DNA from 3 places in the Streptomyces sp. NPDC058663 genome. Region 1 is predicted to be linked to each of the others. Evidence: riboswitches for the same ligand, from Rfam matches in the RefSeq annotation. Region 1 holds a riboswitch; each other region holds the start of a gene.

Region 1 (7,439 bases):
GGACTGCCGGTGGCGAGCAGCAGCCGCGCCGACCGCTCCACCACCCGTACCTCCAACTGCCCCTGCCCCAGCAGCACCAGAAGCACCAGGGGCAGGAGTACGGTGCCCAGCACGGCGACCGGCAGGGGCCCCCACCGCCTCCGAAGGGCCGCCGGGCGGGTCGCCGGACGAGTTCCCGTGCTGGTCGCCGAGCGGGCCGCCGGACAAGCTCCCGTGCTGGTCGCCGGGCGGGCCGCGGCCAAGGCGGCCGCCCCGTAGCCGAACGCGGCCGTCAGGCCCCACATCCGGTGCGGGCCGAGCCCCGACACCAGCCCGAAGCCGAGCGAGACGACGGCGCAGGCCGCCCACCCGGTCCAGCCGTACCGTGCACCCGCGCTCAACCCCCGCGCCCACCGGACGTCCTGTCCACCGCGTACCGCAGCTCCCCTGAACATGGGGTCAAGGTGGGCGACGACCCGCCCGCGCGGCATCACACCGCGGTACCCATTCCGGTGTCACCCCGTGGCACGACAGGGACCAGGAACCCGCGTCGGGGAACGGGCGGTCCGGGCCTGCCCCGAGGACACTCCCCACCCCTCTTACTCCGGCAGCAGCACCACTTCGTCCGCCGCGAAGACCACTCCCGTCGCTGCGCCCTCCTCGGGCGCGTCCCGGAGCGCGACCTCGGCCTCCAGCTGCGGCCCGCCGTCCAGCGGCCGCAGCTGTACGGCGACATGGTGACCGCGGAAGGTCCGGGCGAGCACGGTGCAGGGCAGGCCTTCGGCGACCGGCGCCAGCCGCACGCCCGCCGGACGCACCAGCAGCCGGCTCTCCCCCTGGGCCGCTCCGGCCGGAACCGGGATCTTGCCCCAGACCGTGTCGGCGACCTGGCCTGTGACGGTCGCGGTCACCACGTTGTCGAAGCCGAGGAAGCGGGCCACGAACTCCGAGGCGGGCCGCCGCCAGACGTCGAGGGGGCTGCCCGCCTGGGCGATCCGGCCCTCGTGCATCACGACCACCCGGTCGGCGAGCGCGAAGGCCTCGCCCTGGTCGTGGGTGACGGCGAGCACGGTGGTGCCCAGTTGTCCGAAGATGCGGCGCAGTTCCACCACGAGCCGCTCCCGCAGGCCCCGGTCGAGCTGGCCCAGCGGTTCGTCCAGCATCAGGAGCCGGGGGCTCGGGGCCAGTGCGCGGGCGAGCGCGACCCGCTGCTGCTCACCGCCGGACAGGGTGGCCACCGCACGGCGCCGGGCACCGGGCAGCCCGACCAGTTCCAGCAGTTCCTCGGTGCGCCGCGCCTGTTCGGCGCGCCCCTCGCCGCGCATCCGCAGCCCGAAGGCGACATTGCCGCCGACGTCCCGCTGCGGGAAGAGCTGGTGGTCCTGGAACATCAGGCCCACCCCCCGCCGGTGCACCGGCACTCCCGCCTGGTCGGCGCCGTCGAGCAGCACCCGCCCGGCGTCGAGCCGCTGGAGCCCCGCCACCACCCGCAGCAGCGTCGACTTCCCGCTGCCACTGGGTCCGAGCACGCACACGATCCCGTGCGCGGCGACCGCCAGGTCCACCGCGTCGAGCGCCGGGCGCCCCCCGAACCGTACGGTCGCGCCCTCCAGCGAGAGCAGCTGGTCGGTCATCTCAGAACTCCCCGGATACGGATCGGTCGGGCCTCAGGCGCTCCAGCACCAGCAGTGACAGCGCGCACACCACCATCAGAATCGTGCTCAGGGCCATGGCCTGCCCGTAGTTGAGATCGCCGGCCCGCCCCAGCAGCCGGGCCACGGCCACCGGCAGCGTCGGACTGTCGGGCCGGGCGATGAAGACGGTCGCCCCGAACTCGCCGAGCGACACCGCGAAGGCGAATCCCGCCGCGACCAGCACGGCCCGCCGCACCAGCGGCAGGTCCACCTCCCGCCACGCCCGCAGGGGCGACGCACCGAGCACCGCGGCCGCCTCCCGCAGCCGCCCGTCCACCGCGCGCAGCACCGGCAGCATCGTCCGCACCACGAACGGCACGCCCACCAGCGCCTGTGCCAGGGGTACGAGGATCCAGGAGGTCCGCAGGTCCAGCGGCGGCCGGTTGAGCGTGATCAGGAAGCCGAAGCCGACCGTCACCGCGGACACCCCGAGCGGCAGCATCAGCAACGCGTCGAACCCGCGCACCAGCCGTCCCGCCCGCCGGGTGAGCGCGGCGGCGGCCAGGCCGCCGACGACCAGCGCGATGCCGGTCGCGACGACGGCGTACTGGAGCGAGTTGCCGACCGCTTCCAGCGGCGGTACGAGGAAGGCCCCACCGCTTCCGTCCGCGGAACGCAGCGACTGGTAGTACCGGAAGCCGTATCCGCCGGGGCCGTCCAGCGACCGCTCGACGAGCACCCCGAGCGGCAGCAGGATCAGCACCAGCACCGTCAGCAGCACCCCGCCGAGCAGCGCCCACTGCCCGAAACCCCGCGGGCGCCGCGAGGTCTGCGCCGGGTCGATGAGCTTCAGCGCGCTCTCCCGCCGCCGTACGGTCCACGCGTGCACGGCGAGGACCGCGCCGACGGCCGCGAACTGGACCAGCGTCAGCACGGCGGCGGTCGGCAGGTCGAGCAGCTGCGCGGTCTGCCGGTAGACCTCCACCTCCAGGGTGGAGTAGGCGGGCCCGCCCAGGATCTGGACGACGCCGAAGGAGGTGAAGGTGAACAGGAACACCATCAGCGCGGCGGCGGCCACGGCAGGACCCAGCGCCGGCAGCGTCACCCGCCGCCACGCGGTGAAGCGGCCCGCGCCGAGCACCCGGGCGGCCTCCTCCTGCCGGGGGTCGAGCTGGGACCACAGCCCGCCGACGGTGCGTACGACCACCGCGTAGTTGAAGAAGACATGGGCGAGCAGGATGGCCCACACCGTGGTGTCCAGGCGGACACCCCACAGCTCGTCGAGCAGTCCGCCGCGCCCCAGCACGGCCAGGAAGGCGGTGCCCACGACGACCGTGGGCAGCACGAAGGGCACCGTCACCACCGCCCGCAGCAACTGCTTGCCGGGGAAGTCGAGCCGGGCGAAGGCGTACGCGGCGGGCAGCGCCAGCAGCAGCGTGAGCGCGGTCGAGGCGAGCGCCTGCCAGGTGGTGAACCAGAGCACGCCGAGAATGTCCGAATCGCCGAGCACCTCGCCGATCCGCCCGAGCTGCCAGCTGTCACCCACCTTCAGTCCGCGCCCGACGATCGCGACGACCGGCCAGGCGAAGAACAGCGCGAAGAACGCGACGGGCACGGCCATCAGGCCGAGCCGCACCGCGCTCCCGCGCCAGGGGCGGAGCCCGGCGCCCTTGTCGTGGCCACCGGACTGCCGCCTCCGCGAGCTCTCGCCGCTCCGCGGGGCGTCCTTTACTTGGTCACCAGCGAGGACCACGACTTGATCCACTTCTCGCGGTTGTCGGCGATCTTCTTCGGGTCCACCGTCACCGGCTGTCCGGCCTTCGCGCCGAACTTCTCGTACACCTCGGGCAGCTTGGTGCCCTTGACCGCCGGGTTGACGAACATCTTCAGCGGCAGGTCCTGCTGGAACTGCTTGCCGAGGAGGAAGTCGAGCAGCGCCTTGCCGCCCGCCTGGTTCTTCGCCCCCTGAAGCAGCCCCGCGAACTCGACCTGGCGGAAGCAGGTGCCGGTCAGCACGCCGGTGGGCGCCTCGGCGGGACGCGGCTCGGCGTACAGCACCTCGACGGGCGGGCTGGAGGCGTACGAGACGACCAGCGGCCGCTCCGCCTTGGCCTTCTTGCCGCCGGCCGAACCGGAGAACTCCTCGTTGTAGGCCTGCTCCCAGCCGTCGACGACCTTGACGCCGTTGTCCTTCAGCTTCTGCCAGTACCCCTGCCAGCCGTCGTCGCCGTACTTCCCGACGGTCGCCAGGAGGAAGCCGAGGCCGGGCGAGGAGGTCGCCGCGTTCTCGGTGACCAGCAGGTCCTTGTACGCGGGCCTGGTCAGGTCGTCGAGGGTCCGCGGCGGTGCCAGCTTCTTGTCCGCGAAGTACTTCTTGTCGTAGTTCACACAGATGTCGCCGGTGTCGACGGGCGTCACCCGGTGCTCGCCCTTGTCCAGCTGGAGGTCCGCCGGCACGCCGTCGAGACCCTTGGCCTCGTAGGGGGTGAACAGGCCGTGGTCGAGGGCGCGGGAGAGCATGGTGTTGTCGACGCCGAAGAAGACGTCGCCGCGCGGCGAGCCCTTGGTGAGGATCTCCTGGTTGAGCGCGGCCCCGGCGTCGCCGCTCTCCAGCACCTTGACGGTGTAACCGCTCTGCCGGGTGAACTCCTTCAGTACGGAGTCCGAGACGGCGAACGAGTCGTGGCTGACCAGGGTGACGGTCTTGGACTTGGCCCCGTCGCTCTGCTTGCCGGCGTCGGGCTGTGCCCCGCAGGCGGCGAGCGTGCTGACGCCGAGCGCGGCGGCCACCGATATCGCCGCGTACCTCTTGATGGTGCTCACTGGTGAATTCCTCCTGGAAATGACCAGGAAGAGACGCGGCCCTGCCCGCACCGGGAGGATGCGGGCAGGGCGCAACAGCTTGAGTAAACGACCGAACTTCCTACCCAGAATGACCTGGGCAAGGTTCAGAGGGTCTGCAGTGAGGACTGCACTCTCAGCGCTGTGGCGCTCCCCTGTCGGAATATGCGTATGTGCGGCCCAGCGTACAGCCAGGCACGGACCGGTTACCGCTCGGAGGCCGCCAGCTGGCCGCAGGCCCCGTCGATCTCCTGGCCACGCGTGTCGCGCACGGTCACCGGGACCCCGTGGGCGGCGATGGCCTCGACGAACGCCTTCTCGTCCTCGGGCCGCGAGGCGGTCCACTTGGAGCCCGGCGTCGGGTTCAGCGGGATCAGGTTGACGTGCACCCGCTTGTTCTTGAGCAGCCGGCCCAGCCGGTCACCGCGCCACGCCTGGTCGTTGATGTCCCTGATCAGCGCGTACTCGATGGAGATGCGGCGGCCGGACTTCTCGGCGTACTCCCACGCCGCGTCCAGCACCTCGCGGACCTTCCACCGGGTGTTGACCGGCACCAGGGTGTCGCGCAGCTCGTCGTCCGGCGCGTGCAGCGAGACCGCGAGCCGGCACTTGAAGCCCTCGTCGGCGAAGCGCAGCATCGCGGGCACCAGGCCCACGGTGGAGACGGTGATGCCGCGCTGCGACAGGCCCAGGCCGTCCGGCTCCGGGTCGGTCAGCCGGCGGATCGCGCCGACGACGCGCTTGTAGTTGGCGAGCGGCTCGCCCATCCCCATGAAGACGATGTTGGACAGCCGTGCCGGGCCGCCGGGCACCTCACCGTCGCGCAGGGCGCGCATGCCGTCAACGATCTGGTGCACGATCTCCGCGGTCGACAGGTTCCGGTCGAGCCCGGCCTGTCCCGTCGCGCAGAACGGGCAGTTCATTCCGCACCCGGCCTGCGAGGAGATGCACATGGTCACCCGGTCCGGGTAACGCATGAGCACGGACTCCACCAGCGTCCCGTCGTGCATCCTCCACAGCGTCTTACGGGTGGTGTCCTGGTCGGTCGACAGGTGGCGCACGACCGTCATCAGCTCGGGCAGCAGCGCCTCGCGCAGCTTCTCCCGCGAACCGGCCGGGATGTCGGTCCACTCCGCGGGGTCGTGGGCGTACCGCGCGAAGTAGTGCTGCGAAAGCTGCTTGGCGCGGAACGGCTTCTCACCGATCTCGGCCACGGCCTCCTTGCGCTCGGCGGGCGTGAGGTCGGCGAGGTGCCGCGGGGGCTTCTTGGCTCCGCGGGGCGCGACGAAAGTGAGTTCTCCGGGTACAGGCATGGTTCATCCAGTGTCGCAGATGTACGTGAGGGGCCCGCCGTCCTGTGGACGGCGGGCCCCTCACGCGACAACGCAGCAGGTCAAAGCGGCCGTCAGGCGGATCCCACGAAGATCACCATCAGCAGCCAGACCACCGGGGCGGTCGGCAGCAGCGAGTCGAGCCGGTCCATGATGCCGCCGTGTCCGGGGAGCAGCGTGCCCATGTCCTTGATCCCGAGGTCCCGCTTGATCATGGACTCGCCCAGGTCGCCCAGCGTCGCGCTGGCCGCGACCGCGAGGCCGAGCAGCATGCCCTGCCACCAGGTGCCGCCGTCGATCAGCAGCGTCATGCAGAGCACGCCCGCCGCCATCGCGAAGGCGATCGCCCCGAGCAGGCCCTCGCGGGTCTTGCCGGGGCTGATGCGCGGGGCCAGCTTGTGCCTGCCGAAACGCCAGCCGACCGCGTACGCACCGGTGTCGCTGACCACGGTGAGCAGCAGGAACGTCAGCACCCGCTCCGGTCCGTCCCCGGCTTTGAGCATCATCGCGACGAAGGTCGCCAGGAAGGGGACGTAGAAGGCGGCGAAGACCCCCGCGGTGACGTCCTTGAGGTACCCCTCGGGCGGTTCGGTCATCCGCCACACCAGGACCGCGAGCGCGGTGAGGGCCATGGCCACCCAGGCGCCCTCGGGGCCGCGCACGTATCCGGCGACGACCATCGCGGCTCCGCCGACCGCGAGCGGTACCAGCGGGGCCTTGATGCCCTTGCGCTCCTCCAGGCGGGAGGTCAGCTCCCAGAGCCCGACGACCACGGCGACCGCTATGACGCCGATGAACGCGGCCTTCCAGATGTACAGCGATGCCATGATGAGCACGCCGAGACCGAGACCGACCCCTATGGCGGCGCGCAGATCACGGCCCGCCCGCTTCTTCTCGGGTGGCTTGGGAGCCGGGGACGGCGGCGTGGACATGGGCTCCTGCGGCATCTCGTCGCGGAAGCGGGGGCCGCCCTGCGCTGCGAAGCTCTGTGAGCCCGCAGCGGGAACGGCCCCCCGCGTCCGGTCGTCGCGGTCGTCGGCGTCTCTGCCTGCCCCGGGGCGGGCCCCGGGGTACGACTCGGGACCTGACGGGGGACCTGTCTCGGGCACGATGGGCATGGGCCGAGTGTGCTGGGCGTCATGCGTATCGTACGCGGGACCCGCCGGAAGGGGCCCCTGGTCGGGGGCGGTCCCTTCACCGGCATAGCCCGCCCGCGGCTGGGCCCCCCAGGAAGAGTCGTTCATCAGACCTCGAGCAGCTCGGCTTCCTTGTGCTTCAGCAGCTCGTCCACCTGCGCCACGTACTTCGCGGTGGTGTCGTCGAGCTCCTTCTCCGCACGGCGGACCTCGTCCTCGCCGGCCTCCTTGTCCTTGACCAGCTTGTCAAGGGTGTCCTTGGTCTTGCGGCGCACGGCGCGGATGGAGATCCGGGAGTCCTCGGCCTTGTTGCGCGCGACCTTGATGTACTCCTTGCGGCGCTCCTCCGTCAGCTGAGGGAACGTCACCCGGATGATGCGGCCGTCGTTGCTCGGGTTGACGCCGAGGTCGGAGTCGCGGATCGCCTGCTCGATGTTGCGCAGGGCGCTCGCGTCGAAGGGGGTCACCACGGCCATCCGCGGCTCGGGGACCGAGAAGGACGCCAGCTGGTTGATGGG
Region 2 (7,439 bases), on a different contig from region 1:
AGCGAGCGCGGCACCGCTCGTGGCGTTCCTGGACCGTACGGACAAGCTCGTGGCACTCGGCCAGGAGCACACGCAGAGTGACTATGCCGGGTGCCTGGAAAGCGAGCTGGGCCGCATCCTCGCCGAGGAGAACGCCGGTTGAAGTGCGGCCCGGAATAGGCTGGTTCGCGAGGTTTATGGCACGCACGTGACCCCGCGGGAGACCGGCGGGCGGTGCGTCGGGGGCGGTGGCCGGGATCCTTCCGGCCACCGCCTCAGGTCTTCCTGCGGCGCCCGCGCCCGGTCCGTACCGGCGGCGCGACCACGGATGACCCGGAACCGGATGACCCGGAACCGGAGGCCGCCGGGCCGGAGGTCCCCGGACCTGACGCCGCCGGACCGGAAGCGCCCCGGCCGGATGTCCCGGGGCCAAAGGGCCGCAGCCGGGATCCGCCCCGACCGGGTCCCGAGCGGTCCGCCGAGACGACCAGGGCGGCGAGCGCCGTCGTCACCGGCACCGAGGCGACCAGGCCGATGGAGCCGACGAGGGTCCGGACGATCTCCTCGGCGATCAGCTCGCTGTTGGCGACCGTACCCACGCTGCTCTGGGCGATGGAGAAGAGCAGCAGCAGCGGAAGGGCGGCGCCCGCATAGGCCAGGACCAGGGTGTTCACCACGGAGGCGATGTGGTCGCGGCCGATCCGGATGGCCGCCCGGTAGAGGGCGCGCGGGCCCATCCTGGGGTCGGCCTGGTGCAGTTCCCAGACGGCCGAGGTCTGGGTGACGGTCACGTCGTCGAGTACGCCGAGCGAGCCGATGATGACGCCGGCCAGGAGCAGACCGCTCATGTCGATCGACGGGTAGAGGCTGTGGATCAGGCCCGTGTTGTCGTCGATGTTGCCGGACAGGAACGCCCAGCCGATGAAGAGCGAACCGAGCAGCCCGATCAGCAGCAGCGAGATGAGCGTGCCGATGACGGCCACGGAGGTCCGGGCGTTCAGCCCGTGGCAGGCGTAGAGCGCGATCAGCATGATGGCGCTTGCCCCGACCACCGCCACGACCAGCGGATTCGACCCCTGGAGGATGGCGGGCAGGATGAACAGGGTCAGCACCGCGAACGAGGCGACAAGCGCAATCAGCGCCATCACCCCCTTCATCCGGCCGACGAGCACCACGGCCAGGGCGAAGATGCCGGCGAGCAGAGCGAGCGGAAGCTTCCGGTCCACATCGGTCACCGAGTACTGGAGTTCGCGGGGCGCGTCGGGGGCGTACGCGACCACCACACCCTGACCTTCCTGCAACTGCCGTGAGGCGTCCGGCTGGACGATCTCGGTGAAGGTGCGCCCCTTGTCCGACCCCGAGGCGACCTCGATCGTCGCCTTCTTGCAGCTACCCCGGGACGGCCGTCCGGAGGGGTCGTCCGTACCGGGAGGGGCGGTCTGCGGGGGCTGCTGGGCGACATTGGCGTCCTTGCAGTCGATCTCGTCCACCTGGACGACCCGGCCCTGCTGGGTCTGCCGGTCGAAACCGACCCCGGTGCGCTCGTGGGCGGGTGCGCCCCCCGGCCACAGCACGGCGAGCCCGACGAGGACGGCCGTGGCGAACGGAATCAGCACCGCCGCGATCACCTTGCGCAGATGCTTGGAGACGGGGAGGGACGGGCCGTGGCCATGGCTGTGACCGTGGCCGTGGCCCGGCGCGGGAGCGGGTGGGGTCGGGGGGCCCTGAGGCGTCGGCGGGGGCGTCGGCTGCGGGGGCGGCTGTGGTGGGGTCACCGCACGATCATCGCAAGAACGGCAGGGGCCCTCTGTTCAGCGCGGCCGGGGTGGCGCTAGCGTGGGGGTCAAACCTTTGTACACGCGGGAGCTCGGAGCACCGGGCTGAGAGGGCGCTGACCTCCGTACACCCATGTACGGACACGGCTGCGTCGACCGCCGAACCTGTTACCGGGTAATGCCGGCGTAGGGAGTAGGTCTCATGACCACCATGGATGCACGCACGCCTGCCCACGGCGAGAACAGCACGGCCGGGGCCGAGCGGAAGCCCGGCTGGCACAAGGGGTACGTCGAGGGCTCGCGCCCCGACCTGCGGGTGCCGGTCCGTCAGGTGCACCTCACCAACGGGAAGGACGTGACGCTCTACGACACGTCGGGCCCGTACACCGACCCGACGGTCGAAACGGACGTGCGGCGCGGGCTGTCCCCGCTGCGGGAGAACTGGATCATCGGCCGCGGTGACACCGAGGAGTACGCCGGACGCCCGGTGCGTCCCGAGGACGACGGCATCAAGCACACCTCGCCGCGCGGCGGGCTCCGCAACCTCGACGCGGTCTTCCCCGGCCGCCCCCGTCAGCCCCGCCGGGGCCGCGACGGGCAGGCCGTGACGCAGCTCGCGTACGCGCGGCGCGGCGAGATCACGCCGGAGATGGAGTACGTGGCGATCCGGGAGAACGTCGCACCCGAAGTCGTACGGGAGGAGATCGCGGCCGGCCGTGCCGTGCTGCCGGCGAACGTGAACCACCCGGAGATCGAGCCGATGATCATCGGCAAGCGGTTCCTGGTGAAGGTGAACGCGAACATCGGCAACTCCGCGGTCACCTCCTCCATCGAGGAGGAGGTGGACAAGATGACCTGGGCCACCCAGTGGGGCGCCGACACGGTCATGGACCTGTCCACCGGGCGCAACATCCACACCACCCGCGAGTGGATCCTGCGCAACGCCCCCGTGCCGATCGGCACCGTGCCGCTCTACCAGGCACTGGAGAAGGTCGACGGCCGCGCCGAGGACCTGAACTGGGAGATCTACAAGGACACGGTCATCGAGCAGGCCGAGCAGGGCGTGGACTACATGACCGTCCACGCGGGCGTGCGCCTCGCGTACGTGCCGATGACCGCCCGCCGCAAGACCGGCATCGTCTCGCGCGGCGGCTCGATCATGGCGGCCTGGTGCCTGGCGCACCACAAGGAGTCGTTCCTGTACGAGAACTTCGAGGAGCTCTGCGAGATCCTCGCGGCGTACGACGTGACGTACTCGCTCGGCGACGGCCTGCGGCCGGGCTCGATCGCGGACGCCAACGACGAGGCCCAGTTCGCCGAGTTGAGGACGCTCGGGGAACTGAACACGATCGCCAAGCGTTTCCACGTACAGACCATGATCGAGGGCCCGGGACACGTCCCGATGCACAAGATCAAGGAGAACATCGACCTCCAGCAGGAGATCTGCGAGGAGGCGCCGTTCTACACGCTCGGCCCGCTGACGACCGATGTGGCCCCCGCCTACGACCACATCACCTCCGGCATCGGCGCCGCGATGATCGCCTGGTGGGGCACCGCGATGCTCTGCTACGTGACGCCCAAGGAGCACCTGGGGCTGCCCAACCGGGACGACGTGAAGACCGGCGTCATCACCTACAAGATCGCCGCGCACGCCGCCGACCTGGCCAAGGGGCACCCCGGTGCCCAGGAGTGGGACGACGCGCTGAGCGACGCCCGCTTCGAGTTCCGGTGGGAGGACCAGTTCAACCTGGCTCTCGACCCGGACACGGCGCGGGAGTTCCACGACGAGACGCTGCCCGCCGAACCGGCGAAGACCGCGCACTTCTGCTCGATGTGCGGTCCGAAGTTCTGCTCGATGAAGATCTCGCAGGACATCCGGCGGGAGCACGGCGGGACGCCCGAGGAGATCGAGGCGGGCATGGCGGAGAAGTCCAAGGAGTTCGCCGCCGCGGGCAACCGGGTCTACCTGCCGATCGCGGACTGAGCACCGGCGCCATTGGGCACCGGCGCCACTGAGTCCCGGCGCCACTGAGTCCCGGCGTCCCTGAGCCCCGGCGTCCCTGAGCCCCGGTGTCCCTGAGTCCCGGTGTCCCTGAGTCCCGGTGTCCCTGAATCCCGGTGGAATCTGCGGCTCCGGGCCACTCCCGTCACTCCGGTTTGTGGTCCGGGCCGCCGTAGTCGGGGCTGGAGAAATCCGGACTGGAGAAGCTGGGGCGGGTCTTGTGCCCGTTGCTGTTGCCGCTGTTCTCGCTGGGGCTGCTGAAGTCCGGGCGGGAATAGCCCAGGCCGGGGATGCGGCCCGTCCGCCGGGGCGGGGCGGGGGCGGACTCGGCAGCGGGCTCGGACGGCCGGGTGAGCGCGTCCCGCAGGAAGGGGACGATGCCCCGTTCCAGCAGGGCGTGCTTCCAGGCTTCCCTGGCGCGGTCGATCTCCTCGGTGCCGCGGTCGTGGCGGCCGACCAGGACCGCGGTCGAGCCGTTGCGCAGGGCGGTGAAGAGCAGTCCGATCGCCGCACCGAGCAGGCCCGCCGCGGTCAGCGCGCCGAACACCCAGCCGGCGGTCACCAGCGCGTCGGCCGCGGCGGGTTCGGGCTTGAGCATTCTCAGCAGATAGCCGATGAGCAGCAGCACCACGGCGGCGACCCCGGCCAGTACGGGGGTCAGCACCGCGACGACCGCGACCGCGCCCGCCCCCGAGGTCTCGGCGTGCTCTCCCATCCCGGGCGGGAGCAGGCCGCCTGCCACGGGCAGGGCGGGGGCGCGCAGTTCGCGGCGCACCTTGACGTAGTGGTCGTACTCGGCCGAGGCGTGGCCGGCGATTATCTCTCTGGCGTTGAGCGCCGCGGTGCGCAGCTGCTCGCTGTTCAGCCGCTGCTCCAGCGCGGCGAGGTCCGGGCGTTCGTGCACGGTGCGCAGTGCTTCGTCGAGGGTCCGCTCGAACTCCGGGCGGTCCTCGGCCAGCAGATGCGGAACGCTGTTCATGTGCATCCCCCGATGCTCCGTAGGGCCGGGTTGCCCGCTTCGGTGGGGCAGTTGGGCGGAAACGGAGGAGAGCCTGCTACGGATAACCCGATGGTAGAGCGCCTACGTCACGGGGTGACAGGGGGTTTCCGGAAATTGGTCCGGCGCAGGGAGCGCGTTCGTAGGATGTACGACTTCCCGCGTCACGCTCCGTCATTCAACGGCAATTGCACGACCAGCAGCTTTCCGGCCATGGTCACCCCGCCGTCCATCGCGATGGCCAGTCCGTCCGCGTACACGTGCGGACCTTCGACCACCGGCCCCGAGCTGCCCTCTCCGTCCCCGGCGTCCTCGCCGCCGACCTCGCCGAGCAGGTACGGAATCGGGCTGTGACCATGGACGATGCGCTCGCCGCCATATGCGGCCAGCAGTTCCCTCACGGCATCGGCACCGCCTTCGTCACGGAAAGCGAAGCGCTTGGTGAATTTGCGGAAGACGTCCCAGCACTCGTCCGCGTCGTTGCGCGTGAGGATGGCGTGGACCTTGTCGTTGACGTCCTCGATGGTGTCGCCGTAGTCGAGGTAGGCGGTGGTGTCCGAGTGGGTCAGGAGGTGACCGTCCTCCAGCACCACCGCGTCGAGCCGCGCCATCCACTGGAGGTGCACGTCCTGGAGGCGCTCCATGTCGTGCTTCTGGCCGCCGTTGAGCAGCCAGGCCGCCTGGAAGGTGGCGGTTCCGGCGCCGGAGTTGACGGGGGTGTCGCCGAACCGGCGGGCGCCGAGCAGCAGCAGTTCGTGGTTGCCCATGAGGGCCTTGCAGTAGCCGCCCGCGGCGGCGGCCTCCGCGGAGAGCCGCATCACCAGGTCGATGACGCCGATGCCGTCCGGGCCGCGGTCGGTGAAGTCGCCGAGGAACCAGAGCCGGGCGTTGCCCGCGGCCCAATGGCCCTCGTCGTCGATGAGGCCCTGCTCGTGCAGCGCGTCGAGCAGCTCCACCAGATAGCCGTGCACATCGCCGACGACGAACAGGGGACCCAGCCCCTCGCCGTCCTGCGCGGAGGGGAAGTCGGGTTGCGGGATGCGCAGGGTGTCACCGGGGCCGCCGCGGTCGTGGCGGCTTATCACCGGGAGATCGCGCTGGGTGGGCGTGTAGCCCTCGGGCTCCTCGTCGGCGATCGGTCCCGCAGGCTCCGGCTCACCGTCCGGGCCGTACGACTGTGCGAGTCGCGCCGGGCCGTACGACGCCACGGAGTCCTCGGCGGTGTTCGACGGCGGCACGGCTCCCTCGGCGCCGTACGAAGGGACGGCTGTCCCGGCGCCGTAGGACTGCACGGGACCCTCCGCGCCGTACGACGGCACCGCTCCCTCCGGGCTGTAGGACTGCACCGGTCCCTCCGTGCCGTAGGACTGCCCCGGCTCGCGGTCGGGCTCGGGCGCGACCGCGGGTGCGGCCGTCCGCGCCTGCTCGGGAACGAGACCCCGCGCCGTCCCGTAGGCCTGCTGCCCGGGACGTGCCTGCTCGTAGGCCTGCTGCCCGGCATGTGCCTGCTCGTGGTCGTACGCCTGTTCCTGGTCGTACACCTGCGAGGCGTCGTACGTCGCGACGGGAGCCTGGGCGTAAGGAGGCACCCGGAAATCCCGCAACGTCGCCGTACGCACTGCGGGTCCCTGACCGGCCCCCTGAGTCATTGACCCCTCCACCACCGTCGCGCCGCCGTACACCTTGGGATCCCACCTGGTCCCGGTGGTCCGTCGTGTCGTGCGCCCATCATAGGAATGCGGCCCGCGCTGTGTGAGGCACCAGGGGTGGTGAATCCGGGTACACCGGCAGTTCACCGGTTGTTTCGTCCGGATTGCGGAGATCGGTACCCGTGCCGGTCTCCCGTCGGCGCGGGGCGGTCCCCTCCGCCGCCCCGGCGCCCGCCGGAATTCAGTCCCCCGAGGGCGAACGCGGGGCGCTCACCGTGGTGCGCGGCGGGCGTCGCTGGGACGAGGTACGGATGATCAGTTCGGTCGGTATCACCTGCTCGATGGGGTGCCCCGTGTCGAGCCCCTCGATGGCGTCGATGAGGAGCTGCACGACGGCGGTGCCGATCCGCCGGGGCTTCAGCGAGAGTGTGGTGATGGGCGGCTCGGTGGTCGCGTACACAGTCGACTCGGAGCAGCAGACGAGCAGCAGGTCCTCGGGGACCCGCAGTCCGTAGCGCCGGGCCGCGGCCAGCAGATCGGTGCCGTTGGGGTCGAAGAGTCCGTACACGGCGTCCGGGCGGTCGGGCCGGGCGAGCAGCCGGTCGGCCGCGACGGCGCCTGCGCACGGGTCGTGCGCCGGGTAGGACTCATACACCGGGTCCTGTCCCACGCGCTCGCACCAGCGCAGGTAAGCGGTGGTGGAGAGCCGGGTGTAGGTGTCGGTGGTGGTGCCGGTGAGCAGGCCGATACGGCGGGCTCCGGCGTCGGCGAGGTGGTCGAGGAGTTCGAGTACGGCCGCCTCGTGGTCGTTGTCGACCCAGGCGGTGACCGGGAGGGCCCCGGAGGGGCGGCCGTCGGAGACGACGGGCAGGCCCTGGCGCATGAGCTCGGTGACGACCGGGTCGTCGTCGGACGGGTCGATGACGACGGTCCCGTCGAGTGCGACGTTCTGCCACACGTCGAAGGGGCTGTGCCGGGAGGACGCGGGGAGGATGACCAGCGCGTAACCGCGGGCGAGCGCGGCCGAGGTCGCGGCT
Region 3 (7,439 bases), on a different contig from region 1:
CCCGGGGAGGGCCCCGAGCTCTAGTGCCTGGGCCCCCGGAGCGCACCAAGCGGTCAGGGGCCCTCGCGCAGCGCCTTCAGCCGGGCCACGTCCGCCGCGTGCCCCTCCTTGCCGCCCGGCGTCTCGATGACCAGCGGCACCCCCTCGGTCGCCGGGTGCGTGAACAGCTCGCGGAACGGCTCGCTGCCGATGTGACCCGAGCCGATGTTCTCGTGGCGGTCCTTGTGCGCGCCGGTGACGTCCTTGGAGTCATTGGCGTGGATCAGCTTCAGCCGCCCCTCGCCCACGGTGTCCACCAGCAGGTCGAGGGTCTGCTTCGTCCCGCCGGGCGCCGCCAGGTCGTGTCCCGCGGCGAAGATGTGGCAGGTGTCCAGACAGATGCCCAGCTTCGGGTGGGAGTCCAGCGCCTCGAAGTACGGGCCGAAGTCCCAAGTGCGCGAGCAGAGCGAGAAGCCCTGACCGGCCGTCGACTCCAGCAGGAGGTACGGGTCGTCCTCGTGGTCGAGCTCGTCGAGCAGCGGCAGCATGTGCTCCCTGACCTGCGCGTACGCCTCGGAACGAGGGCGTCCGCCGGTCGCCGAGCCGGTGTGCACGACAACCCCGAGGGCGCCGATGGCACGGGCCCTGCGCAGCGAGTGACGCAGCGACTCCACGGACTTCTCGACGGTGGCCTCGGTGTGCGAACCGAAGTTGATCAGGTACGGGGCGTGGACGTACGCCGGAATGCGCTCGGCGGCGCAGGCGGCCCGGAACGCCGCGTCCTGGGCCGGGTTCCCGGCCGGGGTGGCCCAGCCGCGCGGATTGGCGACGAAGACCTGGACGGCCTCGGCGCCCATCCCGCGGGCGTACGGCAGCCCGGTGGTGGCGAGCCCGCCGGCCACCGGGACGTGACCGCCGACGGGGTTGCGGGAGGCGGGGAGGGCGGCGGGGAACCGGGCGGCGAACTCTGCGGAAGTCTCTGTGGTGCTCATCGCCTCCCAGGATGCCGCACGGCCCCCGGCACCTGCCCCGGCCCCCCGGCACCTGCCCCGGCCCCCCGGCACCTGCCCCGGCCCCCCGGCACCTGTCCCGGGCCCCCGCAGCTGCCCCGGGCCCCGTACCTTTGGGGCCCGTCGCGCCTCTCGGGCCCGTTACAGGATCTTCGTCGTGACGGTGATCGTGCTGCCCTCGGCGGCCTGCCCGCCGCCCTCCACCGACTGCTTCTCGATCACCTTGCTGAAGGAGAGCAACGGCCGGTCCACCTGGACCGCGAAGCCCGCCGCCGTGAGGATGCGGGTCGCCTCGTCCGCGTGCTTGCCGACCACATCGGGCACCGCGACCATCCTCGGGCCCTTGGAAACGGTGAGCGTGACGCGTTCGTCCTCGCCGAGCCGGGTGCCCGGGGGTACCGACTGGCGTCCCACCGTGCCCGCAGGCGCGGGAGAGTTGACCTGTCCGGGAGCCACGTCGGCCTTCAGGCCGAGGTCTTCGAGGACCCGGGTGGCCTCCTCCACGGACCGGCCCGTCACCTCGGGGACGTCCACCGGGGAACCCTTGCTGACCACGAGCGCGACCGCGGTGTCCGGGGAGCGTCCGGTGCCGGCCCGCGGGTCCGTGCTGATGACGGTGCCCAGCGGGACGTCCTCGCTGAACGCCTTCGTCACGACACCGGGCGCCAGCCCCGCGTCCTTCAGCGAGACCCGGGCCCGCTGCAGCGGCATCCGCCTGAGGTCGGGCACCTTGACGATCTCGGGGCCGCGGGACAGGACAAGGGTCACCGAACCGTTGTTGCGGATGCGTGCGCCCGGTGCCGGTTCGCTGTCCATGACGGTGCCGCGCGTGACGGTGTCGCTGAACTTCCGCCGCACCTCCCTCACGTCGAGACCGGCCGCCTCCAGCTTCTGGCGGGCCCCGCTCTCCGACTGGCTGAGCAGCGCCGGGACCTGGGTGAACTGGCCCGAGTTGATGTACCAGACACCGGTTCCCGCGCCCAGGAGCAGCAGCACGCCCGTGACCAGGGCGACCAGCCGGCGTCTGGTGGTCGCGGGCCGCCAGGTGCGCCGCCGGGGCGGCTCGGGCTCGGCGGGCAGCGGCACCCGCAGCCGGCTGGTGTGCTGCTCGGTGGGCAGTGCGCGCGGGAGCACGCTCGTCCGCTCCTCGGGACCGGCCGCACCCGCACCGCCGTCCGGCTTCGCCTGCGGAGGAACCAGGTCCAGCTGCTCGTCGGAGAGCGCGGCCCGCGCCTCCTGGGCCTGCCCGAGCAGGGCGACCGCGTCGTACGGGCGGGCCTCGGGGTTGCGGACGGTGGCACCGGCCACCAGCTCGTCCAGTTCCAGGGCCAGTCCTGGGACGGCGGCCGACGGCGGCGGGACGTCCTCGTTGAGGTGCTGGTAGAGGACCTGGGCAGGAGTGCCGCCGGAGTGCGGCTTGGCGCCGGTCAGCATCTCGTACAGGACCACACCGCAGGCGTACACGTCGGCGCGGGTGTCGGCGCTGCCGTGCTCGATCTGCTCCGGCGCGAGGTAGGAGACCGTGCCGAGGACCGATCCCGTGGTGCTGGTGACCGTGTCCACGGCGCGTACGAGACCGAAGTCGGCGACCTTGACCCGGCCGTCGTCCCCGATCAGGACGTTCTCCGGCTTCATGTCGCGGTGGACGAAACCGGCCCGGTGGGCGGCGCCGAGGGCGGCCAGCACGGGCTCCAGGATGTCGAGCGCGGCCCGCGGCCGCAGCGCTCCGCGCTCGCGCAGCACGTCGCGCAGGGTGCAGCCGGCGACGTACTCCATCGCCAGGTAGACGTACGACCCGTCGGTGCCCTGGTCGAAGACCCCGACCACGTTCGGGTGGGCGAGGCGGGCGACGGACTTCGCCTCGCGGATGAAGCGGTCGACGAAGGAGGAGTCCGCGGCGAGGGCGGGGTGCATCACCTTGAGGGCGAGCTCGCGGTCGAGGCGGGTGTCGACGGCCCGGTAGACCGTGGCCATCCCGCCGACGGCGATGCGTGCCTCGACGCGATAGCGGCTGTCGAGCAGGTGCCCGACGAGGGGGTCCTGAAGGGTCGTGTCCACGGAGGGAGTCTACGAGGGGCGGGTGCGGCCCGGACGGGGTGCGGGGGCCGGGACCCGGACTGAAGCCGACCTGTAACAGGCCGGTGGCACCCCTGCCGCGCCGCAGATGAGGACGCGGCAGGGGTGCCGGGGCGGGCTCCCGCAGCCCGGGGTGCCCGTGCACGGGGCTCCCGCGCACGGGGCTCCCGCGCACGGGGGCCCGGGGGCGGGCTCCCGCGGCGCGGGCTGCCCGCCAGCGGGCTCAGAACGCCGGGCGCTCCGGGTCGAAGTCCGCGACGCCGGACTCCGGCGAGGAGGCCAGGGCGAACCGGCGGCGCGGGATGCGCCCGGCCCGGTGCGCGAGCCGGCCCGCCTCCACCCCGTGGCGCATCGCCTCCGCCATCAGCACCGGCTCCTGCGCCCGCGTCACCGCGGAGGCCAGCATCACCCCGGCGCACCCCAGCTCCATCGCCAGCGTCGCGTCGGAAGCCGTGCCCGCACCGGCGTCGAGGATCACCGGCACCCCCGCCCGCTCCACGATCAGTTCGAAGTTGTGCGGGTTGCGGATGCCGAGCCCGGAGCCGATGGGGGAGCCCAGCGGCATGACCGCCGCGCACCCCACGTCCTCCAGCTTCCGCGCCAGCACCGGGTCGTCGTTGGTGTACGGCAGAACGGTGAAGCCGTCGTCGACCAGCGTCTCCGCCGCGTCCAGCAGCTCCACCGGGTCCGGCAGCAGGGTCCGCTCGTCGGCGATGACCTCCAGCTTCACCCAGTCCGTACCGAGGGCCTCCCTGGCCAGGCGGGCGGTCAGCACCGCCTCGCCCGCCGTGAAGCACCCCGCGGTGTTGGGCAGCACCCGGATGCCGAGCCGGTCGAGCACGGACAGCACGGAGCCCTGCACGGACGGGTCGAGCCGCCGCATCGCCACCGTGGTCAGCTCGGTGCCCGAGGCGATCAGCGACCGCTCCAGCACCTCCAGGCTGGGCGCCCCGCCGGTGCCCATGATCAGCCGGGACGAGAAGGAGAGGCCGCCCAGTGCGAAGAGATCGTCTGCCATGGAACGTCAGCCTCCCTGGACCGCGGTGAGTACTTCGACGCGGTCGCCGTCGGCCAGGGCGGTGGCCGCCCACCGCCCGCGCGGGACCACTGTTTCGTTGAGCGCCGCGGCCACGCCCGCGCGGGCGCGCGTGAGCGAGGCGACGACGGCGTCGAGGGTCGTGCCGGCGGCCACTTCGTGCCGTTCGCCGTTCACGGACACGGCCAGGGCTGTCGTACGGCTCATGCGGGCTGCTCCTCACGTACGGCCGACGGGGCCTGCGGGGTCGGCGGGGTGCTCGCGGGCGCGGGGGTGAAGCGGCGCGGGGAGAAGGGGCGCAGCGCGTCGGGCAGTGCGCCCGTGGTGAGCACCTCCGCCATGGCGTCCCCGGTGACCGGGGTCAGCAGCACCCCGTTGCGGTAGTGCCCGGTGGCGAGCAGCAGACCGGGCAGGGCGGTCGGTCCGAGCAGCGGGGCGTTGTCCGGGGAGCCGGGGCGCAGGCCCGCCAGGGTCTCGGTGAGCGGCAGTTCGGTGATGCCGGGCACCAGCTCGTGCGCGTCGCGCAGCAGCTCGTAGACGCCGCCCGCCGTGACGGTGGTGTCCCAGCCGAGCTCCTCGGTGGTGGCGCCCACGACGAGCTCACCGTTCTCGCGCGGCACCAGGTAGACCTGGCTGCCGCGCACCACGGCCCGCACCGTACGGCTCAGGAACGGCGCGTACCCGGGCGGCACCGTCAGCCGCAGCACCTGTCCCTTCACCGGGCGCACCGGCGGCAGCACCTCCTCAGGAACTCCGGCGAGCCGCCCGCTGAGCGACCCCGCGGCCAGTACCACCTGGCCGGCGACGGCCTCGGTGCCGTCGGCCAGCAGTGCGCCCGTGGCCCGCCGGCCCGTGACCGAGAGGCGTTCGGCCGTGGTCCGGTGCAGGACCACTCCGGCGCGCTCGCAGGCCGCCAGCAGGGCCGCCGCCAGCAGCCGCGGATCGATCTGGTGGTCACCGTCCACCCGCAGCCCGCCGCGCACGCCCGGCGCGAGCATCGGCTCGAGCCGGCGGCACTCGCGCCCGCTCAGCCACTCCGACTCCAGACCGGACCGCCGTTGCAGGGCGTGCAGTTCCCGCAGGTGCGTCCGGTCGTCGGCGTCCAGGGCGACGGCGAGTGTGCCGCACGCGCGGTAGCCGGTGCGCAGGCCGCTCGCCTCCTCCAGTTCGGCGACGAAGTCCGGATAGCGGCGTGCGGAGGCCAGGTTGAGGGCGAGCAGGGTCTGCTCGCCGTAGTGGAGTTCGGTGACGGCGGCCAGCATCCCGGCCGCCACCCGGGCGGCGCCGCCGCCGGGGGCGGGGTCGGCGAGCGCGGTGCGCAGCCCGCGCTGGGCGGCCCGCCAGGCCGTGACCAGGCCGATGATGCCGCCTCCGACGACCAGGACGTCGTAAGGCCTTCTCACAGAGGTGTGCATGGGCGTCCAGCCCCTCCCTTCGCCGGCATGACCCGGATCAGGTTCGTACGGTCGGAGGCCGGTGCAGCCTCCCTCTCAGCCCGGTCCGCCGGGCTCCCGTGAGTGCTTGTACGGTGGCCACCCTAATCCTTGGTTCAACAAGATGTGAGGGGAGCTGTCCCCGTGCCCCGTTCGCTCGACGGACTCGTTCTCGCCCCGGTCGCCGACCAGGCGCCGGGGCAGGTCGGTACCCGCACCCGGTTCACGTACCACGAGCGGGACGGCCGGATCTGGGCCGAGTACGCGGGCGGCGACGTCGTCCGGGGACACCTGGTGGGCACGCGCGCGGGGGACCGGCTCGACTTCCGGTACGTACAGCTCAAACGGGACGGCACCACCTCCTGCGGGCACTGCCTGTCCACGGTGGTGCTCCTTGCCGACGGCCGCGTTCGGCTGGAGGAGAGCTGGGCATGGGAGTCCCAGGAGGGCAGTGGCACGAGCACGGTCGAGGAGCTCCCGGCCATGGGGCCCGGACCGGGAACGGTCCTGCCGGAGGGCCGCTTTCCTGACGGGAAGTCAGATACGTAAGGTGGTCGGGTGAGCGAGCAGAAGCGCATCGTCGTGGTCGGCGCGGGCATGGCAGGGGTGCAGACCGCTGTCGCCCTGCGCGAGCAGGGTTTCGGCGGCCCCGTCGTACTGATCGGCGCCGAGCCGCACCGGCCCTACGACCGGCCGCCGCTGTCCAAGGCGGTGCTGCTCGGCAAGGCGGAGGGCTCCGCCTTCGAGGTCGACTTCGAGGCGCTCGGCGTCGAGCTGCGGCTGGGCACCGAAGTCACCGGCGTGCGCCCGGCGGACCACGAGATCGACACCACGGCAGGCCCCGTCCCGTACGACGCCCTGGTCCTGGCCACCGGCGCGGACCCCGTCACGCTGCCGGGCACCGTCGGCGTCCCCGGCGTGCACCTGCTGCGCACCCTGGACGACGCGCGGCAGCTGCGGCCCGTGCTGGACGCCCAGCAGGACGTGGTCGTCGTCGGGGCGGGCTGGATCGGCGCGGAGTTCACCACGGCCGCCCGCGAGGCCGGCTGCCGAGTGACCGTTGTGGAGGCCGCCGACCGGCCGCTCGCCGGAACGATGCCCGCCCCGGTCGCCGCCCCGATGGCCGCCTGGTACGCCGAGTCGGGGGCCGATCTCCTCACCCACGCGCGCGTGGCCGCGGTCGAGCCGGGTGCGGTGCTGCTCACCGACGGCCGCCGCATCCCGGCCGGCGCCGTGGTCGTCGGCATCGGCGCCCGGCCCACGACCGCCTGGCTGGCGGGCTCCGGCATCGAGCTGGGCCCGGAAGGCTCGGTGACCGCCGACGAACACCTGCGCACCAGTGCCCCCGACGTGTACGCGGTCGGGGACTGCGCCTCCTTCCCGTCCCGCCGCTACGACGCCCGGCTGCTCGTCCACCACTGGGACAACGCGCTCCAGGGCCCCCGGACGGTGGCCGCGAACCTCCTCGGCGGCGCTCCCCTGGCCTACGATCCGGTGCCGTACTTCTGGTCCGAGCAGTTCGGCCGCTTCGTGCAGTACGCGGGCCACCACGCGGGGGCCGACGAGACGGTGTGGCGCGGCGACCCCGCCACCCCCTCCTGGTCCGTGTGCTGGCTGCGCGAAGGGGTACTGGTGGCGCTGCTCGCGGTGGGCCGCCCCCGCGACCTGGCGCAGGGGCGCAAGCTGACCGAGGCGGGCGCGGTACTCGATCCGGAGTCGGCGGCCGACCCTTCCGTACCGCTGAAATCGGCCGTGCGGCAGGCGTAGGGCCCGTCCGGCGGAAGCTCCGGGGCCGGGTTCGCGGGGCGGCCGGGGCGCGGGGGCGGACCCGCCGGGGTCCTCGGGGCGGGTCGGTCGGGGACCTTGTGGCGGCCGGTCGGGGTTTTCGGGAAGGGTCGGTCGGGG

The links. Region 1 has a riboswitch for thiamine pyrophosphate ahead of ACFWVV_RS03670 (thiamine ABC transporter substrate binding subunit). Riboswitches for the same ligand answer to the same signal wherever they lie in the genome.
Region 2: it holds a riboswitch for thiamine pyrophosphate, as region 1 does, so the genes downstream of both, thiC (phosphomethylpyrimidine synthase ThiC) here and ACFWVV_RS03670 (thiamine ABC transporter substrate binding subunit) in region 1, are expected to answer to the same signal.
Region 3: it holds a riboswitch for thiamine pyrophosphate, as region 1 does, so the genes downstream of both, thiO (glycine oxidase ThiO) here and ACFWVV_RS03670 (thiamine ABC transporter substrate binding subunit) in region 1, are expected to answer to the same signal.

The regions. Positions count from the first base shown of each region.
Region 1 covers NZ_JBHXRV010000003.1:176,900-184,338, reverse strand. The annotation lists gene ACFWVV_RS03680 (ABC transporter ATP-binding protein) at 579-1,613, opposite strand; gene ACFWVV_RS03675 (ABC transporter permease) at 1,615-3,234, opposite strand; gene ACFWVV_RS03670 (thiamine ABC transporter substrate binding subunit) at 3,342-4,436, opposite strand; TPP riboswitch at 4,516-4,621, opposite strand; gene rlmN (23S rRNA (adenine(2503)-C(2))-methyltransferase RlmN) at 4,661-5,767, opposite strand; gene ACFWVV_RS03660 (phosphatidate cytidylyltransferase) at 5,860-7,029, opposite strand; gene frr (ribosome recycling factor) at 7,029-7,439, opposite strand, start outside.
Region 2 covers NZ_JBHXRV010000009.1:17,699-25,137, reverse strand. The annotation lists gene ACFWVV_RS08590 (SsgA family sporulation/cell division regulator) at 1-142, shown strand, start outside; gene ACFWVV_RS08585 (YibE/F family protein) at 255-1,754, opposite strand; TPP riboswitch at 1,829-1,964, shown strand; gene thiC (phosphomethylpyrimidine synthase ThiC) at 1,957-3,738, shown strand; gene ACFWVV_RS08575 (hypothetical protein) at 3,902-4,741, opposite strand; gene ACFWVV_RS08570 (metallophosphoesterase) at 4,918-6,402, opposite strand; gene ACFWVV_RS08565 (LacI family DNA-binding transcriptional regulator) at 6,644-7,439, opposite strand, start outside.
Region 3 covers NZ_JBHXRV010000049.1:3,470-10,908, reverse strand. The annotation lists gene ACFWVV_RS29780 (sulfite oxidase-like oxidoreductase) at 1-24, shown strand, start outside; gene ACFWVV_RS29775 (deoxyribonuclease IV) at 54-971, opposite strand; gene pknB (Stk1 family PASTA domain-containing Ser/Thr kinase) at 1,131-3,047, opposite strand; gene ACFWVV_RS29765 (thiazole synthase) at 3,289-4,083, opposite strand; gene thiS (sulfur carrier protein ThiS) at 4,090-4,308, opposite strand; gene thiO (glycine oxidase ThiO) at 4,305-5,516, opposite strand; TPP riboswitch at 5,514-5,626, opposite strand; gene ACFWVV_RS29750 (hypothetical protein) at 5,679-6,083, shown strand; gene ACFWVV_RS29745 (NAD(P)/FAD-dependent oxidoreductase) at 6,132-7,301, shown strand.